4 regions of the Pseudomonas khavaziana genome follow, and region 1 is predicted to be linked to each of the others. Evidence: riboswitches for the same ligand, from Rfam matches in the RefSeq annotation. Region 1 holds a riboswitch; each other region holds the start of a gene.

Region 1 (4,292 bases):
GCAGCTTCGATCAGTTGCCGCAATTCCTGCTGGTCCGGCTCGGGTAACTTCTCCAGCTCTACCGTACGCGGCTTGGCCAGCCCCGGAAAAAACGCCGGCCCACCGCTTTCCTTGATTGAGATTCGCATGGCTGTTCCTCGCCGCCCAAGCGGCTGGTCAAACATTGATGCCCACGGCTTTCCACCCCTCCTTGACCGCTTTCTGTTCATCCTTGTTCGCGCCGTAAAGACGCCCGGCCACATCATAGGTAATACGCGCAAAACGCAGGAACCCCGAGTTCGGTCGCAACCGCGAATCGCGCAATGCGTCATACCAGATACGCCCTGCACGCTCCCAGGCGAACCCGCCAATCCGGGTCGCCACCTGATAGAACGCGTGGTTGGGAATGCCGGAATTGATATGCACCCCGCCATTGTCCTCATAAGTTTGCACAAAATCATCCATGTGCCCAGGCTGTGGGTCTTTGCCCAGCAGCTTGTCATCAAACGCAGTGCCTGGCGCTTTCATCGAGCGCAGGGCGGTGCCCTTGATCTTTTTGGTAAACAGCCCTTTGCCAATCAGCCAATCAGCCTCCTCGGCGGTTTGCTTCAACGCATACTGCTTGATCAGTGAGCCGAACACGTCGGACAGCGACTCGTTCAACGCGCCGGACTGGTTGAAGTACATCAGCTTGGCCTCATCCTCGGTAACGCCATGGGCCAACTCATGGCCAATCACGTCGAGCGCCACGGTGAAGCGATTGAACAGTTGCTGGTCACCGTCGCCGAAGACCATCTGGCTCGAATTCCAGAACGCGTTGTTATAGTCCTGGCCGAAGTGCACCGTGGCGTCCAGGGCCATGCCGGCATCGTCGATGGAGTTGCGGTCGAACACCTGGTCAAAAAAATCGAAGGTGGCGCCCAGGCCGTCATAGGCTTCGTCCACCGCGGCATCGCCACTGGCCGGTTGCCCTTCGCCGCGGATCAGCTTGCCAGGCAGGCTGTCGGTGTTTTCAGCGCTGTAGATCGAGCGCTGTTTCTCGGCTCCCATGGCCAACGCCATGCGGGCTGGGCCCTTGGCGGGTACAGCGACCATGCGCAACGAGCGGAACGTGCTGTCCTTGGCGCGAGTGCGTAATGCGACTTCCCGTTGGGCTTTATCCCCGTGGCGGGCGATCTGGTCGAGCATGTAGGGTGGGATCAGACAGAAAATCGGGTTGCGCGGCTGGCGAACACACATAAGCTGGCTCCTTTTTGGCGTGTGATGAACGTCCGGGTAGCGGTTTCAGGATAGCCCTGTGTTCGCCACCTGGGCCAAATTGTCATGAGTTTGTGTTGCAGTGGTGTTTATCCGAGGCCCATAAGGAACATGCCCATGCCCGCCCGCACAGCCAAAATCGACCTTTCCCACCGCCCCAGGCTTGCTGACCTGCGCCCATTGGTCGCGCTCAGCCCCACCCTGCTGGAAGCCAGAACCGCGACGCCGCGCGTCACCGCGGCCACGGACCTCAAAAACCGCGCTGGCTATGCCGACGACTTCCTCAACGACTTCGTGGTGCCATGGCCCACGGTTGACCAGCCACTGGCGGGCGACGTGCAACCCAAGCGCCTGGACTACACGCATTTCTCCATCACTATGTCGCGCTCCCGACGACTGGCGCTCTACGTGGGGGTGAATATCGACGGTTCAAAGCATGTGGACATCACGCGCAGCAACGACACTTGGGCCTACGATGGTCGCCTGCCCCTGGATGCGCAGGTAGGTGAAGACCTCTACGCCGGCAATGGCCTGGACCGCGGCCACCTGGTGCGGCGCCAGGACCCCAACTGGGGCGACGAGGCCAACACCGCCAACTTCGACACCTTCCACTTCACCAACTGCTCGCCGCAAATGAGCGGCTTCAACCAGAAGACCTGGCTGGAACTCGAAGACTACATTCTTGACAACACCCAACGCTGGGAAGCCCGGGCCACGGTGTTTACCGGCCCGGTATTCGCCGATGACGACCGACTTTATCGTGGGGTGAAAATCCCCAAGGCGTTCTGGAAAGTCGTGGCTTACCTCAGCGACGACGGCAAACCCTCCGCCAGCGCCTACATGATCGACCAAAGCCGTGAGCTGGGGCAGCTCGACCTGGTGTTCGGCCAGCTTCGCACCTACCAGCGCAGCGTGATCCATATCGAGCAACTGACCGGCATCCGCTTCGCCAACCTGGCCGACTATGACGGGTTCAGCAATGAAGAACGCGCCACAGGAACGCGCATCGAGGCGCTGATTCGCGGCCCCCAAGACATACGACTCTGAGCCATTCCTCTGTAGGAGCGAGCTTGCTCGCGAAGCACCTGAGCGCACCGCGGAGCATCAGGTTCCCCGCGTCATCGTTGACGACCTTCGCGAGCAAGCTCGCTCCTACAGGGCGTGATCGACTACCATACCGCCGCCGGTTCCCGTATGGGACTAACAGGGAATTCGAAACGCCGCCCGCGACGTCAATCGAAACTGCCCCCGCAACTGTAGGTGCCGAGCCTGCTCCCCACTGCCACTGGACCCTGTCCGGGAAGGCGGGAGCAAGGTGACGACGCATCAGTCAGGAGACCTGCCGGCCCAGCAAAACCACTAACCGGCGGGGTGTCCGGGAAGGACATCCTTGCCTGCCTGATCGGCAGCGTTCGAGGCTGTATTTCCGAGCCGTACCGCCCCTGCTGCACTCGGAGATCTCCCCATGCTGCCACGCGTTACCGCCCTGATCGCAGGCTTGGGTGCCTGTGCAATGGCCCAGGCCACGCCCACCCATTACCCGCTGAGCCTGGAAAACTGCGGCAGTACCCTGACCTTCCAGCACGCGCCTGCACGCAGCGTCACCATCGGCCAGGCCGCCACCGAGATGCTCTATGCCTTGGGCGTGGGCGATAAAGTGGTTGGCACTTCGCTGTGGTTCAACAACGTGTTGGCGCAGTACAAGGCACAGGACGCCACCATCGAGCGCCTGGCCAACAACGAGCCGAGCTTCGAAGCGGTGATCGCCAAGCGCCCGCAACTGGTGGCCGCCGAGCTGGAATGGGTGGTGGGGCCCCAAGGCGTGGTCGGCACCCGCGAGCAATTCCATGAGCTGCAGATCCCCACCTACCTGCTGCCCTCGGATTGCGAAGGCAAGGACAACCTGGTGGGTGCCGACGGCACGCGACTGGAGCCGTTCCGCATCGACACGATTTATAAAAGCATCCGCCAACTGGCGCAGATTTTCGACGTCCAGGATCGCGGCCAGCAGCTCAACGATGAACTGCAGGCGCGCCTGGTCAAGTCCATCGCCACCGCGCAAGGCAAAGGCTTGAAGCAAGCCAGCGCGCTGGTGTGGTTCTCCAGTGCCGAAATGGCCAGCGATCCCTATGTGGCCGGGCACAAGGGCATTCCCCAGTTCATGCTGCAAACCCTCGGCCTGCGCAATGTGGTGCAGTCCGATGAAGAATGGCCCGCCGTCGGCTGGGAAACCATCGCCAAGGCCAACCCGACGTTCCTGGTGATCGCACGCATGGATCGGCGCCGCTACCCCGCCGACGACCATGAAAAGAAACTCGCCTTCCTGCGCAGCGACCCGGTGACCCGCAACATGGACGCGGTGAAACACAACCGCATCATCATCCTCGATGCCCTGGCGTTGCAGGCCAGCCTGCGTACCTTCGATGGCCTGGAACAACTGGCCGCCGCCATCGACGGCTATGACCTGCCGAAATGATGCGTACCCTGCTCGCCCTCACACTGCTGTTGCTCGCCCTGCTCGCCGGCGTGGCCATCGGCGAAACGGCCATCTCGCCACAGGTGGTGCTCCAGGTGCTCGCCAACAAACTGTGCGCCGCGGGCTTCGTGCTCGACCCCATCGATGAAGGCGTGGTGTGGAACTATCGCCTGACCCGCGCACTGGTGGCCGCTGCCTGCGGTGCGGGGTTGGCGACCTGTGGCGTGATCCTGCAATCGTTGCTGCGTAACCCGCTGGCTGATCCTTACTTGCTCGGCATCAGCGCCGGCGCGTCGACCGGCGCGGTCCTCGTTGCCTTGATCGGCGTCGGCGGCGGGCTGGTGTCGCTGTCGGCGGGGGCGTTTGCAGGGGCGATGGCGGCGTTTGCGCTGGTGATCCTGCTGGCGCGGGCCAGTGGCTCGTCCAGCGGCACCGGGCAGATCATCCTCGCGGGCATCGCCGGCTCGCAATTGTTCAATGCCTTGACCGCGTTCCTGATCACCAAGTCGGCCAGCTCCGAGCAAGCCCGCGGCATTATGTTCTGGCTGCTGGGCAACCTCAGCGGCGTGCGTTGGCCGTC
Region 2 (4,292 bases), 1.5 Mb from region 1:
CTTTGATTTTATTAAGTAAAAAGTCAAGGTCGGTACAAGTGCGCATGTCCCGCCCGATACAGTGAAGACTCACTGAAAGTGTCATTGGCCAGCACCCGGCCCACCACAATCAACGCCGTACGCCGGAACCCCTTGGCCGCGACCTTTTCGGCAATATCCGCCAAGGTGCCCACCGCCCAATCCTGATCCGGCCAGGTTGCACGGTGCACCACGGCTATCGGGCAATCGGCGCCATAGTGCGGCAGTAACTCGGCGACGATCTTCTCCAGATGATTGACCCCCAGGTGAATCGCCATGGTCGTACCGTGCCGGGCCAGGCTGTCGAAGTCCTCACCGGCGGGCATGCTGGTTTTATCTGCATAGCGGGTCAGGATTACGCTCTGGGCAATGTCCGGCAGGGTCAGCTCGGTTTCCAGCAGCGCCGCGCAAGCGGCTATCGCCGTGACCCCAGGGATGACCTGGAAGGGAATGCCCAGCTCACGCAAGTGACGGATCTGTTCGCCAATCGCCCCATACAGGCTTGGGTCGCCAGAGTGCACACGTGCCACATCCTGGCCTTGTCCATGGGCGGTCTTGATCAAGTCGATGATCTGCTCCAAGTGCAGTTCGGCGCTGTTGACCACCTGATGCGCCTGATGGCCTTCCAGCACCGCCGCAGGCACCAGCGAGCCCGCGTAGATGATCACCGGGCAACTGCGGATCAGCCGCTGGCCCTTGACGGTGATCAGTTCCGGGTCTCCGGGGCCTGCGCCGATGAAGTAGACGGTCATGGGGGGATTCCTGTTGAAAAACGGACGAGCATGAAGATTATTCATGATCGATAACGGCAATTATCGAGATTTTAACCGGCGCAGGCTAATGCAAAAGTGGCCTGGGCGGTTTTCCGGCGGGTAATCAGCAGGCGGGATGGGCTGCCCGAGAGGTGTTCGGCCAGGGCCAGGGCAGCGCTTTCGGCGACGCCATAACAGCCTGCATGGGCAAAAGCGACCGCTGACTTATGGCTCAAGCGGTGTTCATAACCGGCCAGTTGTTCGGCATTGAAGCACTGCAGCGGTAGACCCAGCAGGTGAGCGAGGGCCAATAAACCGTGCTCATCCTGTTTGCGATCAAGGCTTGCCAGGGCGTTGATACGCTGGGGTTCGATACCGCCCTCGGCGAGGGCGGCGTCAAACAGGCCCAGCAGGGTGTGAACATCACAACCGCGCTGGCACCCCAGGCCGACCACCAGGATCATGCCGGGTATCGATCGTCGTGGTGGCGGCGAAACAGCCAGGCACTGATCAAGCCCAGGGCCAGCCAGAACGCCACGTTGGTCAACTGCGAGGCAATCTTAAATTGTGTCTCGAGAGCCTCCGGGGCCAGCATCGAGTGCACCTGCGGCTGCGGTGCGCCGATCACGTGGGGCACGGCAAGTATCGCCACGCCCAGCACTTTCAACAGCCAGTTGCGGCCGAACACGAGCAGCGCAATACCGGCGGCGGTGGAGGCAGCGGTGCCTATCCACCAGCTCTGGCGCAGCGTCAGGTCAGCCGCAGCCGTGCCCGGCAATTCCGGTGGCAGGCCCAGGGTGGGTGCCAGCACAAAGGTCGCGTAACCCGCCAGGCCCCAGAGCAAGCCCTCAGCGGTGCGGGTCGGTGTACGCAGGGTGTACAGGCCGGCCAGCATCAGCGCAAAACCAACGGCAACCACCAGGTTTCCACCAGTGGTCGACAGCACGCGCTGCCAGCCATCTTCCGGCTCCCAGGCCTCGGCGTCGTGGGTGTGCGCAGCGGCGCCGGCATGCTCATGGGTGACTTCGGTGGTTGCCGGCGGCTTTTCATAGGTCTCCGCCTGTAAAATCAACGGTGCGACCCACAAGCTTTGCAGCAGGGTCAGCAGCAGGGCGGCGAACAAGCCGGTGAACCCTGCGGTTCGGGCAATACGCTTGATCATGTCGGCAGGCCTCAGTGGCAAGGGAACGCGGCGCTGTGGCGGGTATCGTGGGCCGCGTTGTGCACTGCCTCGATATGGGAGAAACCGGCGAAATATACCAGGCACGCGCCAAGGATCGACGCACCGATTGCGGCGCTCAGGCGTTGGCTCAAGGTTGCAGTGCTGCTGGTGGAGTGCGAGGTGCTGGTGGTGATCGACATGGCGCGTCCCTATCAGGTGTCAGAGGTGAAACGAGCGCATGCAAACCACGCGAGCCAGGCACGCAGGGTTCTGAACAGCGCCCGCCCACCGCGGGTTTGTTATCTGATTTTTTCGGGCCGGTCTCCGGGCTTGCGAGGGGCGGCTCTTGGAAGAGTTCCACCTGATAAGCGTCTCCTTCCCATGCACAGCACAGTGGATTTGACGCTTCGCTCGCTTACCGTTGCGGGGGCAGCACCGGACTTGCCATAGGTCTATGGCGCACCGGTTTCCCGTTTCACCCTGTGAAGGGCACCCGAAACAAGATGTGTAGGAGAGCATGCGACGAGCGCTTACGTCAAATGGCGGAATGCGCTCCAGGGGGGCGAGAGAGGTGGCCCTGTACGTGCCCAGAATCTTTATTCACTTGTCGTTAGCTAATGCAGGAGAATATGAACATTTCAAATGTTTCAAAAGGAAGAAAGGTTATTCTTTCTGTTGCCGAAATATAAAAATATATTGTATGGGTGTAACTGGGTTGTTCGGGCTTTTAGTTACTTTTCAATAGGTTGTTGAGGCGGCATGTTCAGTGAACTAGTGCTCCATTCGTATCTTGGTTATTTAGAGTGATGCAGGCGTTGAATCGTTGGGCAAGCTGTCCGGGAACGCTTTTTGCGTTTCTCCCTACTGATGCTCGTGGTTGTGGTTTTGTCTCCCTCAAATAGTCAAAAGTGATGGTGCCTATTGTGCAGATAACCAACAGCGTGCAACGCTTCTATAGCTCTTCCGTAGAGACTCAACAAAACAGCTCTTCCGATCCCACGTTGCGTACATCCGACCCGCATTTGAGGCCAATGCCGGGTCTTGATAAGCCGGTTTTTACCGTGGACCAGATCGCCCAGCACCTCACTCGGAGCGGCCGGAAATGGAATGACAGCAATGGTGATGGTGTCACGCAAGTCTCCTATACATTCGATACCCAGGGGGAAGGGGAAAGAGCGTTCAATGCCACCCAAAAAAGCCAGGCCAGACTGTCCATGCAGTCCTGGGCCGATGTGGCGAACGTGTCTTTTGAAGAGCATACTGGCCGTGGGGAAGGGCACCTGGCTTTTTCCAACAGTGAGGAGCCCCGGGTTGCATTCGCCCAATTGCCAGGCGCAGACGGTAAAGTCCTCATCAATCCCCGTTATGGCACGAATGCGGCCCCTGCACTTAACAATCATGGCCGATATACGCTTACCCATGAAATAGGGCATGGGCTGGGCCTTTTGCATCCTGCGGACTATGACAATAGCGGCGATTCCACCTACCCCAGTTACTATCGCGACGCCGTCTATGCCCAGGATACGCGTGGTCATACTGTCATGAGCTACTTCGATGCCAACTTAAGTGGTCAGAACCATAAGGGAAAGTACTCTGCTGCACCATTGATGGGTGACATTGCTGCTGCCCAGCGGGTATATGGTGCCAATTATAGGACACGTAATTCAGACACCACCTACGGTTTTAACTCCAATTCGGGTCGAGACTATTATCAACTCGATCATCCCAGGAATACGGCATTATTCTGCGTGTGGGACGGTGGAGGTAACGACACGTTGGATTTTTCCAAATATCGCCAAAACCAGACCGTCAATCTCAACGCTGAATCCTATTCCGATGTTGGAGGCTTGCGGGGGAATGTTTCTATTGCCAAAGGCGTTACGGTTGAAAACGCAATCGGCGGTTATGGTCATGATGCGATCATCGGGAACGATGCGGACAATGTGCTCAAGGGCGCAGCGGGCGCCGATTGGCTGAGGGGGGCAGGGGGGGCGGATACCTTTGCTTATGACCACGGCAGCGATTCCACGTTGGAAAACCCTGACCTGATCATGGATTTTGTGAGTGGCACCGACAAAATCGACATTTCGGCCTTGTTGAAAAACGCCGGTATTGGCGCGTTGACGTTTGTAAGGCGGCTATCGGGTGAATCTGGTCAAGCTGTTCTGAGTTACAACCGCCACACCAATCAGTCGAGGTTGGCTATCGATCTGACGGGTAACGGCCGTTTTGACTTTTTTCTCAAAAGCCACGGTCCGATAAATACACCCGACATCATTAGTGATGTTCCGGTTAAGTGGGCCTATTCCTAGTGTCCGACGCGGGGTTTTTCTTTTGAACTCGCGGGAATAGGACTTTCA
Region 3 (4,292 bases), 300 kb from region 1:
CAAGCCTTCCACGCGCGCCGCCAGCCATAGGTTCTGAATTGCACAGGATAGAGACGCCATGTCCATTTCCGGCAGGGTGCGGCGCCCGAAGATATGGCGCTCGCGATCATCCATCAGTGCGGCCACCAATACCTCGGCGCAGTCGTTGATGCCTTCGACCTTGAGCTTCATGAACGCATCGGAGCGCTCGCCCAAGGCTTCGGCGGTGCGCACGCGCTCTTCTTCCACCAACTGTTGAATCTGCCCACGCAGGGTGCGGTCGCTGATGCGGATAAAACGCCAAGGCTGCATCAGGCCGACGCTGGGCGCCTGGTGCGCAGCCTGGAGCAGGCGCTGCAGCAGTTGCGGGGCGACGTTGCCGCCAGTGAAGTGGCGCATGTCGCGGCGTTCGGCGATGGCGCGGTAGACAGCGTCGCGGTCGGCCTTGGGGAAGGCGTTGTCAGTCATGGCCTCATCGGGGGCAAGCCCCCTCCCACATTGGATTGGGTTTCAACTCGGTCAACTGTGGGAGCTGGCTTGCCTGCGATAGCGGTCTCAAGGTCTGGCGCGAACAACGCGGCCACCGCGCCAGGATTCGACGGGAAATAAAAGTGCACGTAGGACGCGGTCATCCGCCCTTGGCGGTACACCGCTTCGGCACCGCGCCCACCGTTGGGGCTCAGGCCGCGGGCAATTGGCGCCCATTCGGTGTTGGTCAGGGAATGGTGGTAGGTGTGGCCGCGCAGGACGCCTTCCGGCAGTTCGACGCTTTGCAGAGCCAGGGCTGCAAGTTTCTTTTGCATCACTGCATCGCCCTGCAGCAGGCCCACCAGTTCGGCACGAGAACCGTGCACATCGGTGAGCGAATCGAGCAGGTAGAGCATGCCGCCGCATTCAGCAAGCAGCGGTTTACCGGCGCCGTGATGCGCACGGATGGCCTCCAGCATCGGGATGTTGGCCGACAGGGCCTGGTGGTGCAATTCCGGATACCCGCCGGGCAGATACAGACTGTCAGCTTGCGGCAGTTGGCGATCATGGATCGGTGAGAAAAAGCTCAGCTCAGCGCCCATCCCCCGTAACAGGTCAAGGCTGGCGCCGTAGGTAAAGGCAAAGGCTTCGTCACGGGCCACGGCGATGCGCACGCCGGCGAGCAACGGCTCGGCCTCGATCACGGCGGGCGCGGCAAAGGTCACGGGCGGCGGCAGGGCCACTTCACAACTGCTGCCCAGGGCCTGGGCGGCGGCGTCCAGGCGCACATCGAGGTCATTCAATTCACTGGCTTGCACCAGGCCCAGGTGGCGGCTGGGCAGTTCGATGCCGGTCTCCCGGGACAACGCGCCGTACCAGCGCAAGCCCTCGGTGAGGCTGCCTTCGAGCAACTGGGCATGACGCAAAGTACCGACACGGTTGGCCAGCACGCCAGCAAACGGCAGGTCGGGTTGATAACGTGCCAGGCCCAGGGCCAGGGCGCCAAAGGTCTGGGCCATGGCGGTGCCATCGATCACGCCCAGTACCGGCACGCCGAAGTGCCGCGCCAGGTCGGCGCTGGAGGGCGTGCCGTCGAACAAACCCATCACGCCTTCGATCAGGATCAGGTCAGCCTCCCCTGCCGCTTCCCAGAGCAGACGGCGACTTTCCTGCTCGCCCACCATCCACATGTCCAGTTGATACACCGGCGCCCCGCTGGCGCGCTCGTGGATCATCGGGTCGAGAAAATCCGGGCCGCATTTGAACACGCGTACCTTGCGTCCCAGGTTGCGATGCAAACGCGCCAGCGCGGCGGTGACGGTGGTTTTGCCCTGGCCGGACGCCGGAGCGGCGATCAATACGGCCGGGCAATGACGGGGCTGATTCAAAGTTCGACGCCTTTCTGGGCCTTGATACCGGCCTGGAACGCGTGCTTGAGCATGCCCATTTCGGTGACCGTGTCGGCCATTTCAATCAGTTCCGGCTTGGCGCCGCGGCCGGTGACCACCACATGCTGCATTGGCGGGCGGGCTTGCAGGTCGCTGAGTACCTGATCCAGGTCCAGGTAGCCGTGCTTGAGGGCAATGTTCAGCTCGTCCAACACTACCAGGCCGATAGAGGCGTCTTGCAACATTGCACGGGACACGGCCCAGGCCGCCTCGGCGGCGGCGATGTCGCGCTGGCGGTCCTGGGTTTCCCAGGTGAAGCCTTCGCCCATCACATGGAAACGCACCTGCTCGGGAAAGCGCCGAAAGAACAGCTCTTCGCCGGTGCTGTTGCGGCCCTTGATGAACTGCACCACGCCGCACTGCATGCCATGGCCCATGGCGCGGGCCAGCATGCCGAAGGCCGAGCTGCTCTTGCCTTTGCCATTGCCGGTCAGTACCAGCAACAGGCCGCACTCATTCGGCGAATTGGCGATGCGCTCGTCGATCACGGCTTTTTTGCGCAGCATGCGCGCCAGGTGGCGTTCGTCGCGGTCAGGGGAATCGGTCATGGCAGCTCTCCGTTGGGGCTGGACAAAAAACGGCGGGCAGGAAAAAGACAAAACAGACAGCCAAGCATCGCCCACCGTGATGCTGTTGAATGTTCAAGGCCGGTCTCCGGACTCATGAGTGGCGCGTCGTATCGATGCAGCCGAGGGCGCGCCTTCCCATATCGCGAGCGATACAGTGGCAAACAGCACCGTCTTGACTCATTTACCGTTGCGGGGGCAGCGCCGGAATCGCGGCAACACTGTGTACAAGTGCGCTCACTCACCGGCTTCCCTGTTTCACTCTGCCGACGCGCACGCCACAGAGCACCTGGAACAAGCCGCGAAGGTTAGTGGGTTGGGGGTGGAGCGTCAATTAAAGCTGGCCTGGTACTTGAACCATCCGTACACCCTGCTTCTCTACCCTTACAGGTATCAAGGAGAAAACCATGCATAAAACCCGACTCGCCTTACTGATCATGCTCGCCGGCGGCCTCGCCGCCTGCGGTGAAAGCTCAACCTTGCAGGTCTCCGACGGTACCGGGCCCGCGCCCAAGCTGCCGGAACCGAACAAGACTCTGGTCCCCACCGTCAATATCGCCCCGGCCATTGGCTGGCCTGAGGGCGCCAAGCCAACTGCTGCTGCCGGCACCCAGGTTGCCGCGTTCGCCGAGGGCCTGGATCACCCGCGCTGGCTTTACGTGCTGCCCAATGGCGACGTGCTGGTGGCCGAGACCAATGCGCCACCCAAGCCGGACGATTCCAAAGGCGTGCGCGGCTGGGTAATGGAAAAGGTCATGGGCCGTGCCGGTGCCGGCGTGCCGAGCCCGAACCGCATTACGTTGCTGCGCGATGTCGATCACGATGGCGTGGCCGAAACCCGCACGGTGTTCCTGGAGAATCTCAATTCGCCCTTTGGCATGACACTGGTCGGCAACGACCTATATGTGGCGGACTCGGATAAGTTGCTGCGCTTCCCCTATCAGCCGGGTGAAACCGCGATCAAAGCCCAGGGCACCAAGGTCGTGGACTTACCGGGCGGGCCTTTGAACCACCACTGGACGAAAAACGTGGTAGCCAGCAAGGATGGCAGCAAGCTGTATGTAAGCGTCGGCTCCAACAGCAACGTCGGTGAAAACGGCCTGGAGGCAGAGCAGGGCCGCGCCGCAATCTGGGAAGTCGACCGCGCCACCGGCAAGCACCGCATTTTCGCCTCCGGCCTGCGCAACCCTAACGGCATGGCCTGGGAACCTCAGAGCGGCAAGCTGTGGACGGCGGTCAATGAACGCGATGAAATCGGCAGTGACCTAGTGCCTGACTACATCACCTCAGTCAAGGATGGCGGGTTTTATGGCTGGCCTTTCAGCTATTACGGCCAGCATGTGGATGTGCGTGTCACACCGCAAAACCCTGATCTGGTCGCCAAGGCCATCGCGCCGGACTACGCGGTAGGCCCTCATACCGCCTCACTGGGGCTGACGTTCGCCGAGGGCAGCAGACTGCCCGCGCAGTTCAGCAATGGTGCGTTTATCGGCCAGCATGGCTCGTGGAATCGCAAGCCGCACAGTGGCTACAAGGTGATTTTCGTGCCGTTTGAAGGGGGCCAGCCAAAAGGACAGCCGGTGGATGTGCTGACGGGGTTTCTCAACAGCGATGAAAAAGCCATGGGCCGGCCAGTGGGTGTGGTGATCGACCAGCAAGGGGATTTGCTGGTGGCCGATGATGTGGGCAATAAGGTTTGGCGGGTTTCGGCAGCCAAGTAACCCATCTCAGGAGCACTATAAAACCAATGTGGGAGGGGGCTTGCTCCCGATAGCGGTGTAACAGTCAGCACATACTCAGCTGACAGATCGCTATCGGGAGCAAGCCCCCT
Region 4 (4,292 bases), 1.5 Mb from region 1:
GTTAAAACCCAGGATTAGTTCCTAGACAAAGTGGGAAAATTGATCCTCGCCTGCCAGGCGCAGGCAAAACTTAATTATTCGATCTCTGAGGCGATGGTACAGAACTCTTGAATGGAATGAGTTTACTTCTCGGCAGCCAGTTCGAGGTACTTCGGCCCAGGCCGAAGCTAAGGAGGGAGCACGCTGCCCCCGCAACTGTGTGGGGGGCAACTGACTGCCATGCCAATGCTGAGACGGCGCCACAAGCCAGGCACGCAGGGTTTTGAACAGTCCAGTTCATTGCGGGTTTGTTATCTGATCTTCAGACCCGTGATATTTACCAAATCTCCCAGGCAACTCCCGGAGCTAACAGCTTCAAATTCGGATAACGATGACGAGCCTGTTGGTGTGAAGTCTTCCCTTCCTGGTAATTGAGGTTCGCCATGTCGAATCGGTCATCTACCTTGCCGCTAAACAATCCGAGGAAACCAATACCTTTGTCCACCGCTGCATATAGCTTTGGGCGATCGAGAAGCAGTGAGGCAGCCGCTGTAGCTCCCGCACTATAAGTCTTATCGCTTGGAATCCGGCCGGCGGCTTGCTTCAGCTCTTTCAAATTCACATAAGTATCACCGCCACCTAACTCGTCGAAGTGAGCGATGAGCAACTTAATCACACCGTTGTCAGACAGGTTATTATAATCACCCAGCTCAATCGCGAGGTCATCATAAGCGATCCCATCCATTTTGCTTTTACTGTCAAACTCTTCAAAAAGGGTTGTTTGCCTCAATACTTCCTGGGCTATCTTCATCTGCCTCGGAGTGGGAGGCGGCCCCCACTCCGCTATCCCGTCGGCCAACTTCTGCAGGTAGTCGGGGGTGATGAGTCCGGTATACGGGTTACCGTACATCCCGAAATCGTTCTTTAGTTCCTGCAGAAGTTCCCTGTGGCTCCAGCGCTCGACATCATGGTTTGCAGAAACGGTATCTCGCTTACTGACGGTATGGGGCTGTACATCTAGAGGCTTAGTATTTAGAGGCGTAGTGTTTGTTGGTGGTATGGGTAGGCTCATGGAAAGTTCCTTTGTTTTGTGGTCTATTTAGTTGGGAGGGGCGTTCATATACACATTTACCTACGGGGCATATCGACTTGAATTACGTGGCTTGTTCTCTGGTGACGTTCCGTACGAAACTTATGAAGGTGTTTCGGCGATTTTCGGTAATCGGATGCGCGATCAACATTGACCCGTTCTCCCGCACTGCGTAGCCTTGCTCGCTCGAGGTTCTTCGGCCCAGGCCGAAGCTAAGAAGGGAACGCGGTTCAAGCCGCGGCTGCCCCCGCAACTGTGAAGGGTCCAGTTGACTGCCATGCCACTGCCGAGACGGCGGGAAGGCGCAGTCAACGTTGGTCGTAAGACCTGTACGCCCCAAGCCAGGAGACCTGCCTCGTCACCGATTTTCCAATTCAACCGGGCGGGGTGATCCGGTGACGAAATCCGCTGCTGCGCGCCGCCGCAGGGCCTGTCGTCCCGTATGCCCGCCCCAAAGGGCATCCGATGAAAACACTGGCCAAACTCCCCGTCACCATCGTTACCGGCTTCCTTGGCTCGGGTAAGACCACCTTGTTGCGTCATATGCTCGACAACGCCCAGGGTCGTCGTATCGCGGTGATCGTCAACGAATTCGGCGAACTGGGCATTGACGGTGAAATACTCAAGCAGTGCTCCATCGGTTGTACCGAAGAAGAAGCCAATGGCCGCGTGTACGAACTGGCCAACGGTTGCCTGTGCTGCACCGTGCAGGAAGAGTTCTTCCCGGTGATGCGCGAACTGGTGGCCCGTCGCGGCGACCTTGACCATATCCTCATCGAAACCTCGGGCCTGGCCCTGCCAAAGCCGCTGGTGCAAGCCTTCCAGTGGCCGGAGATCCGTAGCGCCTGCACCGTCGACGCGGTGATCACCGTGGTCGACAGCCCGGCCGTGGCCGCCGGCACCTTCGCCGCGTTCCCGGATCAAGTCGACGCCCAGCGTAAACTTGACCCGAACCTGGACCACGAGTCGCCACTGCATGAACTGTTCGCCGATCAACTGGCCAGCGCCGACCTGGTGATCCTCAACAAAGCCGACCTGATCAGCGCTGAAGACCTGGCCCGCGTGCGCCTGGAAGTTGCTGAAGAGCTGCCGCCAGCAGTGAAGGTCATCGAAGCCAGCAGCGGTCGCCTGCCGTTGGACGTGCTGATTGGCCTGGGCGCCGGCTCAGAGGAGCACATCGACGCTCGCCACAGCCATCATGACCATCATCATGAAGGTGAAGACGATCACGATCACGATGCCTTTGACTCGATCTCCATCGACCTGCCCCAAGCCGAAGAAGTGCTGTTGCTCGACGCCCTGGCCCAATTGGTCGTGCAGCACGGCATCCTGCGTGTCAAAGGCTTTGCCGCGATCCCGAACAAGCCGATGCGCCTGCTGATCCAGGGCGTGGGCACGCGCTTCGACAAGCACTTCGACCGTGCCTGGGGGGGCGATGAAGCTCGTACCACGCGCCTGGTGCTGATCGGCCAGGAACTGGATGCCGCCGGCCTTGAAGCGCAATTGCGCGCTGCCCTCAGCGTTTAACCATGCACCTGCTCAGGACCCAACCCGGTGGTTTCGTCGCGGACGACAATATTGCCGACCTTGGCCAAACCCCTGCTGAACTGGTGATCCTGTGCAGCGGCGACTCCAGCCTGGCGCTGCTCGCCGAAGCGGCCCAGCAGTTGCCCGAGGATTACCCCAGCCTGCGCCTGGCCAACCCGATGCAGGTGCAAAACCATGCCTCCGTCGACCTCTACGTCGATGAGGTGTTGCGCCATGCCAAGGTGATTCTGATTTCCTTGCATGGCGGCATTGGTTACTGGCGCTACGGCATCGAGCGCCTGGTGGAACTGGCTGAGCGCGGCGTCACGCTGATTTTGGTGCCGGGGGATGACCGCCCCGACCCGGAGCTCAGCGGCCTGAGTACCGTTGATGCCGAACAGCGCGAGCGCCTGTGGCATTTCCTGCGCCAGGGCGGCCTGGGTAACGCGCTGGATTTTTATCATTGCCTGGCCAGCGCCCATCTGGGCCGCGACTATATATGGGCCGAGCCGCAAACCTTGCCGCGTACGGCGATCTATCACCCGAATCAAGCCAATGCCCGCCTCAATGACTGGCAGGTGGATTGGCGCGCTGACCTCCCCGTAGCCGCCGTGCTGTTCTATCGCTCCCACTTGCAGGCGGCCAATACCGGTTTCATCGATGTGTTCTGCCAGCGCTTGCAGGCCGCGGGCCTCAACCCGTTGCCCATCGCGGTGGCCAGCTTGAAAGAGCCCGGCTGCCTCACGGTGGTCGAGGATCTGCTGGACGACGTGCAAGCCGCCGTGATCCTCAACACCACCGGCTTTGCCCAGTCCAGCCCCGAAGCCCCGCACCTGCGCCCATTTCGCCGCAATATCCCGGTGATCCAGGCGATCTGCGCCCAGGACAACCAACCCGGCTGGCAGGCCAGTGAGCAAGGGCTCGGCCCGCGTGACCTGGCGATGCATATTGCCTTGCCGGAGCTGGATGGGCGCATCATCAGCCGGCCGATCAGCTTCAAGGACCTGGCCTGGCGCAGCGAGCGCAGCCAGTCGGACGTGGTGTGCTATCGCGCAGCTCCTGAGCGCATGGACTTTGTCGCTGAATTGGCGCGGCGCTGGGTCGACTTGGCCCGGGTGCCCAATGCCGATAAGCGCATTGCCCTGATCCTCGCCAACTACCCGACCCGAGATGGGCGTATTGGTAATGGCGTGGGCCTGGACACCCCGGCTGCGGCGCTGAATATTTTGCGTGCCTTGCAATCTGAAGGCTACCCGGTGGCAGAGGTGCTTCCCGACAGTGGCACCGCACTGATCCATGCGCTGCTCGGTGGTGTCACCAACGACCTCGACAGCCTCGACCTGCGCCCGTGCCACCAAAGCCTGGGCCTGGAGGATTACCAGGCGATGTTCGATCGCTTGCCCGCGTCCAATCGTCAGGCTGTGCTGGAACGTTGGGGCACCGCGCAAAACGATCCCATGTTTCGCGACGGCCGCATGATGATCGCCGGCCTGCGCCTGGGCCTGACCTTCGTCGGCATCCAGCCGGCCCGGGGTTACCAGGTGGACGCCAGTGCCGTGTACCACGACCCGGACCTGGTACCGCCCCATGGGTACCTGGCGTTCTATTTCTGGCTGCGTCACACCTACGGCGCACACGGCGTGATTCATGTGGGCAAGCACGGCAACCTGGAATGGTTGCCGGGCAAGGGCGTGGG

The links. A riboswitch is a leader RNA that binds a small molecule or an ion and turns the genes downstream of it on or off. The one in region 1 is predicted to bind cobalamin.
Region 2: it holds a riboswitch for cobalamin, as region 1 does, so the genes downstream of both, QYQ93_RS13030 (CbtB domain-containing protein) here and QYQ93_RS19550 (ABC transporter substrate-binding protein) in region 1, are expected to answer to the same signal.
Region 3: it holds a riboswitch for cobalamin, as region 1 does, so the genes downstream of both, cobO (cob(I)yrinic acid a,c-diamide adenosyltransferase) here and QYQ93_RS19550 (ABC transporter substrate-binding protein) in region 1, are expected to answer to the same signal.
Region 4: it holds a riboswitch for cobalamin, as region 1 does, so the genes downstream of both, cobW (cobalamin biosynthesis protein CobW) here and QYQ93_RS19550 (ABC transporter substrate-binding protein) in region 1, are expected to answer to the same signal.

The regions. Positions count from the first base shown of each region.
Region 1 is NZ_CP129946.1:4,410,046-4,414,337, forward strand. Features, by position in the region: gene QYQ93_RS19535 (protealysin inhibitor emfourin) at 1-128, opposite strand, end outside; gene QYQ93_RS19540 (M4 family metallopeptidase) at 157-1,218, opposite strand; gene QYQ93_RS19545 (DNA/RNA non-specific endonuclease) at 1,354-2,283, shown strand; cobalamin riboswitch at 2,404-2,597, shown strand; gene QYQ93_RS19550 (ABC transporter substrate-binding protein) at 2,702-3,712, shown strand; gene QYQ93_RS19555 (FecCD family ABC transporter permease) at 3,709-4,292, shown strand, end outside.
Region 2 is NZ_CP129946.1:2,950,642-2,954,933, forward strand. Features, by position in the region: gene cobM (precorrin-4 C(11)-methyltransferase) at 24-770, opposite strand; gene QYQ93_RS13020 (cobalamin biosynthesis protein) at 842-1,234, opposite strand; gene QYQ93_RS13025 (CbtA family protein) at 1,231-1,932, opposite strand; gene QYQ93_RS13030 (CbtB domain-containing protein) at 1,944-2,132, opposite strand; cobalamin riboswitch at 2,231-2,444, opposite strand; gene QYQ93_RS13035 (M10 family metallopeptidase C-terminal domain-containing protein) at 2,856-4,244, shown strand.
Region 3 is NZ_CP129946.1:4,711,024-4,715,315, forward strand. Features, by position in the region: gene bluB (5,6-dimethylbenzimidazole synthase) at 1-447, opposite strand, end outside; gene QYQ93_RS20915 (cobyrinate a,c-diamide synthase) at 444-1,835, opposite strand; gene cobO (cob(I)yrinic acid a,c-diamide adenosyltransferase) at 1,832-2,443, opposite strand; cobalamin riboswitch at 2,524-2,769, opposite strand; gene QYQ93_RS20925 (sorbosone dehydrogenase family protein) at 2,869-4,182, shown strand.
Region 4 is NZ_CP129946.1:2,955,789-2,960,080, forward strand. Features, by position in the region: gene QYQ93_RS13045 (hypothetical protein) at 317-1,051, opposite strand; cobalamin riboswitch at 1,242-1,441, shown strand; gene cobW (cobalamin biosynthesis protein CobW) at 1,535-2,596, shown strand; gene cobN (cobaltochelatase subunit CobN) at 2,599-4,292, shown strand, end outside.